4 regions of the Microbacterium sp. NPDC056057 genome follow, and region 1 is predicted to be linked to each of the others. Evidence: predicted binding sites of a transcription regulator. Region 1 holds the regulator's gene; each other region holds the start of a gene.

Region 1 (3,426 bases):
TCGTCGTACAGGGCCTGCCAGGTGGCCGCGGGATCGGCCACACCGCCGAACAGCACGAAGTTCGTCCAGGACTCGTGGGGCGTGTAGCCGAGCGCCTCGACCGTGGCCGAGATGCGATCGCGCTGGGAGACGATCTCGTCGACCATGCCCAGCATGACCGGAGCATGACGCAGCGCGGCGGACGCCGCCGCCTGAGTCAGCGCGCTGAGGTGGTACGGCAGGCGCACGAGCCGCAGTGCGTCGATGAGGGCGGGATCGGCGGCCAGGTAGCCGACGCGCGCCCCGGCGAACGCGAAGGCCTTGCTCATGGTGCGCGACACGACCAAGCGCTCGCGCCCGGGCAGCAGCGTCAGCGCCGAGCGCTCGTCGTGCGGGGCGAACTCGAAGTACGCCTCGTCGACGATGACGATTCCGTCGGTCGCCTCGTACACCGCCTCCACGACGTCCAGGCCGAGAGGGGTCCCGGTCGGGTTGTTCGGCGAGCACAGGAAGATCACGTCGGGCGAGGCGTCCGCGATCTGGGATGCCGCGTCTTCGGCGTCGATCGTGAAGTCGGCCGATCGGGTGCCCGAGATCCATTCCGCACCCGTGCCGCGCGTCAGCAGCGGATACATCGAGTACGTGGGCGTGAACCCGAACGCGGTACGCCCCGGCCCTGCGAAGGCCTGCAGGATGTGCTGCAGCACCTCGTTCGAGCCGTTCGCGGCCCAGATCTGGTCGCGGGTGAGGCCGTGACCGAGATAGTCGGCGAAGCCCTCGCGCAGGGCGGTGAACTCGCGGTCGGGGTAGCGGTTGACGTCGCGCAGAGCGAGTGCGATCGAGTCGAGGATGTCGTCTGCGACCTCGGCCGGAACCGGATGCGTGTTCTCGTTGACGTTCAGGGCGACCGGAAGCGGTGCTTGCGGGGCGCCGTAGGGCTTCTGCCCCCGGAGGTCGGCGCGCAGGGGGAGATCTTCGAGACGTGCACTCACCCATCCCATGGTAGGCCCGTGCGTCGGGACGCCCTCGCCGCGTGACGCCGCGCGACGCACCGCGGGATCAGCGGTCGTAGGCCGCCGGGATCGCGAGACGCTGGCCCGCCTGCACGAGGACGGTGTCGAGGGCGTTCAGCCGCACGAGCTCGTCGACGACGTCGCGCGGGTCGCGGTCGGGGGCGACCTCTTCGGCGATCGTCCACAGCGATTCGCCGGGCGCGACGGTGACGGTGCTGAACGAACCGGCGGGAGCGCCCGCGTCGCGCGAGGCGAGCGCCGCGCCGCCGCCGAGCACCGCGACGCTCAGGGCGATCACAGCCGGAAGAGCGGCCAGCACGGCGAGCACGCGACGACCGCGCATCGTCAACCGCAGACGCGTTGATCGTCCGGCCACGGCACGCGTGGCGCGCTGGGCTGCGGCGCCGGCGGCGCGGGCCGGCGACGGGACGGACGTCGTGAAGTCGATCGCGGTCATGCTCGTCTCCTCCTGATGGGGAGAGATTCGCATTCTCCACTCGGCCGGGAGTGAAGAATACGAACCTCTCTTCCGAAGCTATCTTCGAGTCTGTACGATGTCAATACCGGGTTCCGACGTCGATCTCTCGAACGCGACACGCGGCGAGGTTGCCACCTCAACGCCGGGGATCCGGATACGGTTTCGATACGAGAACCCCACCACGGGCCTCCGACATTCGAAGAAACAGCGCTCGGCGGCCGAGCGCAGGACGGAGCCGGAAGATGAGCGACGCGGCCGGGCGAGAGAAGCCCCAGACCCGCCGGCGCAAGAGCCTGAGCGAGAAGCAGCTCGCGATCCTCGAAGTGATCCAGCGCTCGATCGCCCGCCACGGCTACCCGCCCAGCATGCGCGAGATCGGCGATGCGGTCGGCCTCAAGTCGCTGTCGAGCGTCACGCACCAGCTCAACCAGCTCGAGCTGAGCGGTTACCTGCGGCGCGACGCGGGCAAGACCCGCGCCATGGAGGTCCTCATCGACCTGCCCGGGACCGCCACCGAGAGCCCCGCCGACGCCGCGCCGTCGGTCGGCGACGCCGCGCTCGTGCCGCTGGTCGGCCGCATCGCCGCGGGCGTACCCATCACGGCCGAGCAGCAGGTGGAGGAGATCTTCCCCCTCCCGCGCCAGCTCGTCGGCAAGGGCGACCTGTTCATGCTCAAGGTCTCCGGTGAGTCGATGATCGACGCCGCGATCTGCGACGGCGACTGGGTCGTGGTGCGATCGCAGGCCACCGCCGACAACGGCGACATCGTCGCCGCGATGCTCGACGGCGAGGCGACCGTGAAGACGTTCCGCCAGCGCGACGGCCACACCTGGCTCCTCCCCCGCAACTCCGCGTTCGAGCCGATCCTGGGCGACGACGCCACCGTGCTCGGCAAGGTCGTCGCGGTGCTGCGCGCTGTCTGACGCTTTCGGGTACGCGTCGGGTCACGTCTTCGACCACCGTTCAGGCACAGTTCGACACCAACCGGTGCGGTGGGTGGCGGTGGATCACGACCAGGCGCTATAAGGGGGGAATGACCGCCGCAACGCCCTCGCTCGACGTTTCCGACCTCCAGGCGCGTCTGGAGGCGCTCGAGGCCGAGAACGCGCTGCTCAAAGCGGGCACGGAACCCGCACCGGCCGCGGTCAGGGCGGCGAGCCGACCGGCCGGCAGCGGCTGGCGCGCGTTCTTCTCCGCGCTGTGCATCGTGATCGCGTCGATCCTCGTCCCGATCTCGATCGTCACCGCGTGGGCGCGGCTGGAGCTCGTCGACGAGGCCGCGTTCGTGCAGACGCTGGCCCCGCTCGCCGACGACCCCGCCGTGCAGCAGATGATCATCGTCGAGACCGTCGAGGCCGTGCAGGCCCAGGTCGATTTCGAGGAGCTGACGGCCAACGTCTTCGACGGCATCGATCAGCTCGGGCTGCCGCCGCGCGCATCACAGGCCCTCAAGCTGCTTCAGGCACCGGCCGCGGAGGGACTCCAGAACCTCCTCACGCAGACCGTCACGCGCGTCGTCGAGTCGGACGCCTTCGCCGACACCTGGACGGCGACCACCCGCGCCGCCCACCGCGCCCTGACCGCCGCGGCCACGTCCGACGGCGGCGGCATCGTGGTGATGAACGACCAAGGCCTCGGCATCCAGCTCGGGGCGATCGTCGAGCGCGTCAAGCAGAACCTCATCGATCGCGGCGTCGGCATCGCGCAGCTGATCCCGGCCGTCGACAAGGTCATCATCATCGGCACCGGCGACACCCTCGTGACCATCCGCACCACCTACGCCCTCGCCACGGCCCTGGGCTGGTGGCTGCCGATCATCACGATCGGGCTCTTCGTGCTCGGCATTCTCATCGCGCGCCGCCGGAGCACGGCGGTGCTCGGCTCGGGCATCGGGTTCGCGCTCGGCGGCGGTGCTCTGGCGATCGCGTTCGCCGTCGGATACCCGGTCATCGGGCA
Region 2 (3,426 bases), on a different contig from region 1:
CCTCGCCGCGGACGCAGGCCCGCGGCCAGCATGGACCGGACGAACGCCCCCATCTCATCGTCGAAGGCGATCGTGCTGCGGTCCTGCCCGTCCGCATCGGTCCACATCCGGAATCCGCGGCCGTCGAACCGCCCCGCGTACCTTTCTTCAGCCCCGACCGGGTCGAGCATGTCTCGCATGGTGCGCGCGCGCTTCGCCAACTCCTCCACCGGAAGGCCTGACGCCTCCGCCGCGAGCGCTTCGGCCGCAAGCATCCACGCCTCGCGAACCATCGCTTCGCGCGCTGGCTCTTCAACCGGGTCCGCAGGGGAGGGCGGCATCGCTCCCGCCCCTGGCCCCGGCTCCCCGCCCGCGCCAGGCACGGCATCCGCCCCGCGTGCCGCGATCGTGACGCCGGGCACCCCGAGGCCACGCCGGATCGCGTCATGCTGCGCCGTCGTCAGCCGCCCGTCGAGCAGCCCTCGCCGCAGCGGCTCATCCCACGCCACGACGCGCGCCGGCGACTCGGCCTGCGCACCCGCGCCGCCACCGAAGTCATCCTCGGCCCCAGACCCCGGAAGCCCTGCGCCCACCCCGCCCTCGCCGCCGTCACCGACCGCCGGAAGCCCATCGCCCGCAACCCCAACCCCAGCCCCAGCCCCAGGGACGAACGCAGGGGTCGCAGCATCCACCCCCTCCACCAGCGACGTGCCGACCCGCACCTGCCGCACCGCGTCGGCCCTCGTGCCGCCCGTGATCGACTGGATCAGCTTCTCGGGAGTCGAGAACCCCTGCCCTGCGGCGAGTCCGCCCTGCCCTCGGTCGCGCGACGACCTCGTCGCAGCGACACCGGCGAGCACCGCCTGCAACCGGTCGGCGTCGTTCGCGATCGCGCCGACCTCGGCGAGGATCTCGAGCACCGACGCATCGCTCAACCGCGCCGCGCTCGATGGGAGCGCCTCTGCGTCGACATCCAGCTCCGACCATGCCGCGAGCCGGTCGAGCCGGCCCTGCAGATCGGTGAGGATGTTCATACCTGAAGCATGTCAGCTACCTCAGACATTCGAATCTCTGTTCGCACCTCTTGAACGACAGCCGGCCGGCATATAAGAGAGGAATGGATGCTGCGCCCCACCCCCTCACCAGAGCAGCAGCGCCGCCCCGATCGCGTTGAAGACGACGTGCGCGATCAAGGCTCCGGCGAGCCTTCCGGTCAGCAGGGTCAGCGCGCCGCACCCCAGCCCCACGACTACGGTGCCGAGCAGCAGCCCGACCGGCACGAACTCCCCCGCCGCGAGCACGTGCAGCCCGGTGAAGATCGCCGTAGCGATCAACACAGCCACCACACCGGCGACGAGCCGGCCCGCTCCCGCGAGGGCATCACCGAGCGCGCGCTGCAGCAATCCGCGGAAGAACAGCTCCTCTATCAAGGGAGTCACGAGCACGGCCCCTGCGAGAGCCACGGTCGTGGCCGCCATCGCGTCCGCTGCACCCCCTAGGAACCCACCACCAGCGGAGGGTGCGACGAGCTCGACCAGTCCCCGCGCCACCAACCCGACACCCAAACCGGCGACGAGGTCGATCCACGAGAACCCTCGGAGCCCGACCGCCGTTGCGAACCGGTCTCCTGACACCCGCACGGCGATGATCACCGCCCCGAGCAGGGGCGCCGACAGCAGCACCAGGTCGATGATCCCGACCACCACCGCCGGCCATCGCAGCAGCGCCGAATGCAGCGACGGCAGCCACAGGATCACGACCGCGACGAGCAGCGCTCCGACCGCGGCGACCGCGACGGCCGCCCACGGATGCTGCCACTCGCGCCCGTTCGAATCCTTCACCTTCACACTCCCGAGGTGGCTGGAGAAAGCCGAAGACCCCGGGCGGGCGCCCGGGGTCTTCGAGGAGTCGTTGATCAGCGGTTGCCGGCTGCGCGACGGCGGGCGACGGCTGCTGCGACCGCGATGCCACCGAGGCCGATCGCGCCGACGCCGAGCCAGATGATCGCGCCGGGGACCTCGCCACCGGTCGCGGGCAGCTGGCCGGAGCCGCCGGTGCCACCACCGGAGGTGCTGGCGGCGGTCACGGTGATCGTGGTCTGGCCGATCGTGGTCTCGCCGTCCGAGACGCTGACGTTGTACGTGCCGACCGCGGTGGCGGTGAAGGTGGCGGAAGCCGAGCCGTTGGTGACGGGCTTCTCCACCGTCGATCCGCCGCTGCTGGCCAGGACGATCGACGACAGCGAACCGCCGGCGCCGCCGCTGACGGCGAAGAAGACGCTCTCGAGGTCCCCAAGACCCGACGCGGTGACGGTGGTCGAGCCGCCGACGGTGATGGTCGCCGAACCTGCGGTCACGGCGGTGTCAGACGGGTAATCAGCGGAGGCTGCCCCAGCGCCTCCGAGGACGAGCAGGCCAGCCACGGCGAGCGCGGCAGCAGTCTTCTTGAACATGGCGGAGATCTCCCGAGTTATGTGCGCGTCATCGGCGGATTTTTTGTCGGCAAACGTTCGCCCGAGGGGCCGACTTGGAACACCATATCCCATTCTGAGAGTTCGATGAGAGGGCGAGGCGTTTCCAAAAGGTAACAAGTTGTCGCATTTGTCCCCCCTTTGGGGGACAAGACTGAGCGAAATGCGAAATGACCTAGGTCATTGCCGTCGCGAGCACCGCCAGCGCGAGGTACGAGCCGTTGTAGACGACGTGCACGAGCACGGCGCCCCAGATTCGCCCGGTCAACAAGACGAGCAAAGCGCACACCAGGCCCAGCAACGACAGCGAGACGACCTCGCTCACGTCCGCGGCGCCGGAGATCCCGTGCATCACGACGAACAGTGCCGTCGAGCCGAGCGCCGCAGCGAGGCCGGCGGTGAGCTTGCCGAACGGGCGGCGCAGCACCGTGTACAGCGACACCAGCACGACGGCGCGGAAGAAGAACTCCTCGACCACCGGCACCACGACCACGGGCCCGACGACGTCGAAGATCACAGAGGACAGCGGCACCGAGCCACCCACCTGCACGAGGCCCGGCCACTCCGCCGGCGTCCCGTCGAGTCCCTCGATCCATCCCTGCGTCGTCCGCAGCAGCGCGCCGAGCACGACCCCGTAGAGCACATCCACCGCTCGCACTCGCAGCAGCCCGATCGGACGCGACCGGGTGAAGGCCCACACGATGGGCAGCAGCATCCCGATCCAGACGATGGCGGTGGAGGATGCCGCGGCCCACGGCGAATCCCACACCGCCGCCACGAGCGACCCGAGCAGCACACCGGCGCCGAGCGAGATCAGTGCGATCGCCAGCAGGCCTTCGCGCCAGCGGAAGACGGTGCGCCCGCCGAGCCGCCAGTCCGTGCGGGCCTCGTGGGAGCTGCGCCTCGACCGGCGCGGCGCCTCCTCTTCGATCGGCGCTTCTTCCGCGGCGACAGCGGCCGAGGAACCTGCCGGCGGC
Region 3 (3,426 bases), on a different contig from region 1:
CTCGTCCTCCGTGATCTCGAGTGTGATCGGGAGGCTCTCGACGTCGGCGCCATTGGCGTCTTTGCCCACCGCCTTGTACTCACCGGCCGTATCAACCGGCAGCGTCACCTCGCCCTTGTCGTCTTTCACCGGGATGCGAGTTCGTGCACCCCCTCCGTCGAGCACGCACTCGCGCAGAGTCCCCCCATCGGCCGTCACCGTCCAGGTGATCGTCGCACCGCTCGGCGCCGCCAGTGTGGGCGTCGCGCTGTCGGAGGCGACTTCGTCACCGTCTTGGATCTGCGCCAGCAGAACGAGTCCAGCCATGATTCCTCCGCCGCTTCGCGAAGCCCCCGAACACAGCGCCCCCAGATGATGCGCCGTGGGACTAGAGATACCACTGCGCACGCCAGTGCGGAAGACTGCCTGCACACGCCGGGGCCCAGCGGCGCAGCATCCGTCAATCCGGAATCCGGCGCCGCTCCATCAGATGCACGATCGCGAGGCCGATGGCCGCGCCCAGCACGTTGGCGACGATGTCGCGCATGCTCGGCGTGCGCTCGGAGAGGAGCAGCGCCTGCCCCGACTCGATGACAAGGGTGGTGGCGAGGGCCATCGGCACCACGAGTCCTCGATGCAGCGGAAGCACGAGCGCCAGCAGCACCCCGAACGGCACGAACAGCGCGACGTTCGCGGTCGTCTCGATGAGGTCGTACGTCAGCCACGGAACCGCCCGCGTGATCGCCGCGAGGAGGGCGGAAGCGCCGCGATCCACCGGTACCGGCCAGAACGCGATGAGTGCGAGCAGCACGCCATAGATGACGAGCAGACGGATGCCTCGCCCCTGCGTGCGACGCAGATGCAATGTTGCGACGGCCGCGGTGGATGGTTGCGCGGGCGCGAGGGTCGGCGCATCGGTGATGGCGAACTCCCCTCGATCGGGCGCCGCGACGCTGCCGCGCAGTGCGGCGATTCTACTCGGCAGCGGGTGCGGGTGAGAGTGGGCGTCGACATATGGAACATTTCTTCGAGAGTTGCATGAGTTTCGAATCGGAGATCGTCGACGCTCGAGAGGCTTCGGAATCGGATGTGCGACTGCTGCGACTCGGACGCAACTGGCGAAACGGCTGCTAAGCGGCAGCGGATCGACGAACGACTGCCGTCTTCGAGCAGCCACTCCCATATTCGGGCGAGCAGTCCGATGGGTAAACTGATTCGAACAAATCTTTGACACTCGGCCTAGCCTCCGATAGGCTGAACGCATGACCAGCGCACTGTCGTCCCTCGCCGAGGCGATCGACGTTGCGCGGGGAATCCTGCCTGACGGGCGCGACATCGCATCGCTCGCGCCGGCCGAGCTGATCGCCCTCAACGAGCAGATCGGGCGCGGCAAACGTCTCGCCGAGAGCGTTCAGGCGCTGGTGGCGTCCGAGATCCAGCGCCAGTCGCGGCCCGAGCTCGGGCCCGACAGCCTCGCGAAGATCCAGGGCTTCCGCAATCCCACGCAGTTCATCGCGGCGACGATGGGCACGACCACCGGCGATGCCGCCCGGCTCGTGAAGGTCGGCGAGGCCACGACTCCGCGCATGCTGCTCTCAGGCGACAAGGCACCCGCCCGGCATCCGCACGTCGGGCAGGGTCTGAGCGACGGCCGTATCGGCGCGCAGGCGGCGTCGGCGATCATCGCGATGCTCGACCGCGTCTCGATCCGCGCCGGCGCCGAGAAGGTCGACGAGGCCGAGAAGCTCCTCGTCGATCAGGCCGCCGGACTCCCCCTCGACGCCCTGTCGAAGCTCATCCTCCGCGCCGAGGCCTGGCTCGACCCCGACGGCGTCGAGCCCCGCGAAGCGGAGCTGGCAGCCGAGACGGCGCTGACCATCCGCCGCGATCGCTCGGGCATGATCATCGTCACCGGCAAGTTCGACCCAGTGAGCGGCGCGCCGGTCGTGACGGCGCTCGAAGGCATGGTCACCGCGAAGCTCCGCGCCCAGCGAGACGCCGAGAACGCCCGCGTCGCGCCGTCGCCCGATTCGCCTGCGACGCCCCTGCTCGATGAGACGACGGATGCTGAGCGCCGCACGATCCCGCAGATGCAGGCCGACGCGTTCGTGAGCATCTGCGAGCACGTGCTCGGGTGCGATGAGAAGGACCTCCCTCTGAACGGTGTGACGGTGGTCGTCCGCATGGACCTCGAGACCCTTCGCGAGGGCATCGGCACGGCAGAGATCGACGGCATCGACGCCCCGATCTCCGCCTCCGCCGCCCGCAAGCTCGCGTCGAGCGCCTCGGTGATCCCCGTTGTGCTCGGTGGCGACAGCGAGATCCTCGACTGGGGTCGCGAACGACGCCTCTACTCCAAGTCTCAGAAGCTCGCCCTCGGCGAGCGCGACGGCGGGTGCACCGGGTGCGGGCTTCCGCCCCAGTTCACGAAGGTGCATCACATCCGCTGGTGGATGCGGGACGCCGGCCCGACAGACCTCGACAACGGCGTACTGCTCTGCGAATCGTGTCACCACCGGATACACGACAACGGGTGGGACGTACAGGTCGCAGGTACCGGCCGAAAAGCGAAGGTGTGGCTCATCCCACCCGCGTACGTCGACCCCGCACGCACTCCGCGCCTCGGCGGGCGCGCTCGCTACGACTTCGCCGCCGTCTGACCGGCGAGCGGGCGGGCCGCGCGCGTCCGGGCTCGGGGCTGCCTCAGCCGGCGAAGCGCAGAAGGGGCGCCCGTTATCGTGGGCCCGTGCCCACCGATGTCTCGACCGACGCGACGGTTCTGCTCCGCCTCGACGAGGCCGACGAGCTCGCCGCCGCCTGGGTGTGCGCGCTGGCCGAGAGGCGAGGCATCCGTGCCCTCCTCATCAAGGGGCCTGCACTGCACCTCCACGGCCTCCGCGAGGAGCGGGTGTCGGCCGACGTCGACGTGCTCGTGGAGCCGTCGCGATTCGAGGAGCTGTGCGCGGCGATCGCGGAGTCCGGGTGGACGAAACGACCGTCGGGGTTCGTCGGCACACTGACGACCCTGCACTCGAACACGTACCTGCGCGACGGGTGGCCGTGCGACCTCGATGTGCACAGCTTCTTTCCGGGCTTCCTCGCCGACCCTGCCGAGGTGTTCGACGCGCTCTGGCAGCGCCGGTGGGCGCTGTCCCTCGCGCACCGCGACTGCTTCGGTCTCGACAAGGTCGCCGGCGCGCTCGTGCTCGGTCTGCACTCGCTGAGGGGTGCGACGATCCAGCCGCGCCACCTGGACGAGCTCGAGCAATTGGTGCGCACACCCTTCACGGATGGCGAACGCGACGAGCTCGGCCGGCTCGCCCGCGAGACCGGCTGCGTCGCCACTCTCGAGTCGGTGCTGCCCCGGCTCGGGGTCGACGTCGAGCCTTCCGCCGCAGAGCTGGCGTCACCGGATCTGCGTGACTGGCGCGAGCGGGTCACCGCCGG
Region 4 (3,426 bases), on a different contig from region 1:
CACCGGCGACGGGGTGCGCTGGTCGCGCAGCACCGTGAGCTTGTGGGTGATGAGGGGGTGGTCGGCGACGTGCAGGCGCATAGAGACAGGTTAGTGCGTCGCGGTGCCCGAACCCGGGGCGAGTTCTTCGCGGGCGGCTACGCTCGTGCTGTGCTTCCCGCCCCCGCCGACCTTGCCGCGATGGACCGCGCGCTCGCGCTCGCCCTGGCCGCGGGGGAGGCCGGGGACGTACCCGTGGGGGCGGTGGTGACGGATGCTGCCGGCACCGTGATCGGCGAGGGCCGCAACCTCCGCGAGGCCCTGCACGATCCGACCGCGCACGCAGAAGTGGTGGCTCTTCGCGCGGCGGCAGCCGCCCGCGGCACCTGGAACCTCGAGGGATGCACGCTCGTCGTGACCCTCGAGCCCTGTGTGATGTGCGCGGGCGCGGTGCTCCAGTCGCGCATCTCGCGGCTCGTCTTCGGCGCCTGGGACGAGAAGGCCGGCGCCGCGGGCTCGGTGTACGACGTCGTGCGCGACCGGCGCCTGCCCTATCGGGCAGAGGTCGTCGCGGGCGTGCGCGAGGACGCCGCATCCGCTCTCCTGCGCAGCTTCTTCGACGCGCGCCGCTGATACGGGGATCCTCGGGGCATCTAGATCTTGCTGCGCGGGCGTGCTCGAGCCCTGGTGATCATCATGGCGCTCCAGCTTCAGTCGGGCGCGTCGTCGTCAGAACGGAGCCTCGGCGGTCAGCCGCTCGACGACATCCGGGCTCGCAGAGGGTCGCACCGTCAAGGTGGGCACCTTGCGTTCGGGTTTCACGACGTAGCGTCGCCCAGTGGGGGATGTCCAGGCCACGGCGCCGCCGGAGCCTTCAAGCTGGCGGACCTGCCAGTCGGTGTTGTCTTTGACGAGGTGGTGTCCTTTGCAGAACGGGAGGGTGTTGTCGAGGCAGGTCTCGCCGTCGTCGGCCCAGCGGATCTGGTGGTCGATCTCGCAGCGGGATGCGGGCATCGAACACCCGGGGCCCATACATCGGTCGGCGCGCCATCTGACGAGTCTCTTCAACGGGGCTGGAGGCGGATAACTGTCGCGGCCGACCGAGAGCACCATTCCGGTCTCGGGGTGGGTGAGCACCCGCATCCACCGGCTGTCGCCGCCGCAGAGTTCGCGGGCCTTCGACAGTGGGATCGGGCCGACGCCCTCCACCAGCGGCGGGTCGCCGGCGCTGGCGTACTCGTCGTCGAGCAGGGCGAGCACCGGGACGGTGACGACGACCTGCGCGCGGATGCCGGACGCCTCCGCAGGCAGGTGGTCGGTAGCGCCGTCGACGAGCAGGTCTGTCGCGACGTCGGCGCGCAGCTGATCGAGGGTGCGGTTCTCGCCGGCGACGCGTGCGATCGCTTTCGCCATCCGGGTGAGACGGCCGTGGATCGCGTGGATCTCGACCTCGGGCGCGAAGATCCACAGCCCGGCCATGCCATCCTGCCCGCGCTCGACGACGATGCGCCGCGCTCGGATCGCGTGCTGGTGCCGTTCCTCCAGGGTCGTCGCCTGGGCGGTCTCGATCAGGGTGCGCAGCGCCCGCCGGAAGGTGCCCACCGGCTCCGATTCGGCCAGCGGAACCGCGCGTTCGAGCAGCCTCTCCCGCAGCTCCGGCGGCGCCTCGTCGAGGAGGTCCGCGATGATCTCGGCGTGCTTCTCGGTGATACGGCCGGCACCGAGCGCATCGAGTGCGGACCAACAGCGCCGCACCAGCGCCTCGGCTTGTGCGATCAGCCGCCCGGCGGCGTACTCGGTGACGCGCATCGCCGCCGCGAGCTCGAGCCGGATCGACCGCTCCACGATGTCGCGCACTCCATCGCCCCGGCCGGTCGCCTCACGCAGCAGTTCACGCCGCATCGCGTCGATCCGGATCAGCCGCTCGGCGGCGAACACCGACATCATCGTCGCGGTCTCCACCACCAGATCCACCGCGTCCGGGATCGGCGGGATGCGGTCCTCCGCAGGCGTTTCGAATGCCCACGCGCCGGCCTCGCTCTCGGGTGGAGGAGGCATCTGCGACATAGACCCAGTATAGAACAAATGTTCGAAACTCGCAATCATCAGATTCGGAGACCGCACGGTGCGAAGGTCGCGTCTCTCAGAAGCCCGCGACCGCACCCGACTACTGCGCGAGGCCGCGGCCCGCCGGTGAAACGGGGGGTCAGCCCCTCATCATCCGGGGGACAGCACCCTGCTGGGCCGCTCGGCTGCGGGCCTAGCGTGACGGCCATGACTCGCCTCATCGAACCCGTCCGGACCGCGCCCGCCGTCGCACGGCCGGGCGGTATCCGCTCCCGCGTCGGCTGGACGTTCGTCCTGCTGACGGCGCTCGCGATCGTCGCATACTCCGCCGTGCCGTACTTCACCGCGTCGCTGGCCGACCTCGCCGGGCAGGACGTGGGGCTCGCCCCGACCTACGCGGCGGTGCACCCGTTCGTCCAGGGAGCCCTCTACGTCCACATCGTCGGCGGAGCGACGGCGCTCGTCACCGGACCGCTGCAGTTCTGGCGCGGCCTGCGCACCCGCGCTCCGCGCGTGCACCGCTGGATCGGTCGCGTCTACCTGGTCGCGGTCGGGATCGGCGCGGTCGGCGGCCTCATCATCGCGCCTTCGAGTCCCGCCGGCTATGTCGGCTTCTTCGGATTCGGCGCGCTCGCGGTGCTGTGGCTCCTCACCGGCTGGCGTGCATACCGTGCGATCCGCCGCCGCGACGTGCCCAGCCACCAGGCCTGGATGATCCGCAACTACGCATTGACGTACTCCGGCGTCATGCTGCGCATCTGGCTGCCGTTGCTGCTGATGGCGCCGCTCCTCCTCGGGCAGCCGTGGGAACTCGACTCCGCCTTCGCGAACGCCTACGCCGCGGTGCCGTTCCTCTGCTGGCTCCCGAATCTCGTCTTCGCCGAGTGGCTCATCCGTCGTCGCGGCCTGCCGTCCTACCGCCTGCCGGTTTAGCTCCGCTCGCCGAGCTGATCGCGCGCGCAGACGCCGACGTCGACGGGCACCCTCTGGCGCGCGCGTCGACCTGGGGCCACAATCAGCGGTTACGGGGCACAACTCACCGGGAAGTGCCGGACCCGACTCCGGGATCCTGCACCCCCACGAGGCAGGGGGCAATCCACGTGACCTATCGCATCAATGTCGGATACCGGCACCCCGCCGATCCGGCGGCCTTCGACGAGTATTACCGGAACACCCACATGCCCATCGCCGCTCGGATCCCCGGGCTGGTCCGACTCAGCGCGGGGCGCACCGACTCGCTCGACGGGACCGCTCCGGAGTTCTACGTGATGGGCGAACTCCTCTTCGAATCCCGGGACTCGGCGTTGGCGGCGCTCGGCTCGCCCGAAGGGCAGGCCGCAGCGGCTGACATCGCCCACTTCGCCGACGGGGGCTTCGTGA

The links. The regulator LexA, encoded in region 1, represses DNA repair genes until DNA is damaged. The targets are predictions, from matches to a motif close to TCGAACANNTGTTCGA.
Region 2: ACFC1K_RS10560 (DUF222 domain-containing protein) is a predicted target of LexA. The motif match lies at 1,043-1,058, and genes of this name have one in related genera.
Region 3: ACFC1K_RS10680 (DUF222 domain-containing protein) is a predicted target of LexA. The motif match lies at 1,195-1,210, and genes of this name have one in related genera.
Region 4: ACFC1K_RS06330 (DUF222 domain-containing protein) is a predicted target of LexA. The motif match lies at 2,057-2,072, and genes of this name have one in related genera.

What each region holds. Positions count from the first base shown of each region.
Region 1 is NZ_JBHJWS010000005.1:31,147-34,572, forward strand. It holds gene ACFC1K_RS18830 (histidinol-phosphate transaminase) at 1-980, opposite strand, end outside; gene ACFC1K_RS18835 (LysM peptidoglycan-binding domain-containing protein) at 1,039-1,449, opposite strand; gene lexA (transcriptional repressor LexA) at 1,713-2,393, shown strand; gene ACFC1K_RS18845 (hypothetical protein) at 2,504-3,426, shown strand, end outside.
Region 2 is NZ_JBHJWS010000002.1:608,437-611,862, forward strand. It holds gene ACFC1K_RS10560 (DUF222 domain-containing protein) at 1-1,013, opposite strand, end outside; gene ACFC1K_RS10565 (lysostaphin resistance A-like protein) at 1,119-1,820, opposite strand; gene ACFC1K_RS10570 (LPXTG cell wall anchor domain-containing protein) at 1,895-2,431, opposite strand; gene ACFC1K_RS10575 (lysostaphin resistance A-like protein) at 2,625-3,426, opposite strand, start outside.
Region 3 is NZ_JBHJWS010000002.1:632,663-636,088, forward strand. It holds gene ACFC1K_RS10670 (hypothetical protein) at 1-306, opposite strand, end outside; gene ACFC1K_RS10675 (VanZ family protein) at 440-844, opposite strand; gene ACFC1K_RS10680 (DUF222 domain-containing protein) at 1,242-2,639, shown strand; gene ACFC1K_RS10685 (nucleotidyltransferase family protein) at 2,726-3,426, shown strand, end outside.
Region 4 is NZ_JBHJWS010000001.1:1,494,248-1,497,673, forward strand. It holds gene upp (uracil phosphoribosyltransferase) at 1-81, opposite strand, end outside; gene ACFC1K_RS06325 (nucleoside deaminase) at 181-612, shown strand; gene ACFC1K_RS06330 (DUF222 domain-containing protein) at 709-1,923, opposite strand; gene ACFC1K_RS06335 (DUF2306 domain-containing protein) at 2,254-2,979, shown strand; gene ACFC1K_RS06340 (EthD family reductase) at 3,147-3,426, shown strand, end outside.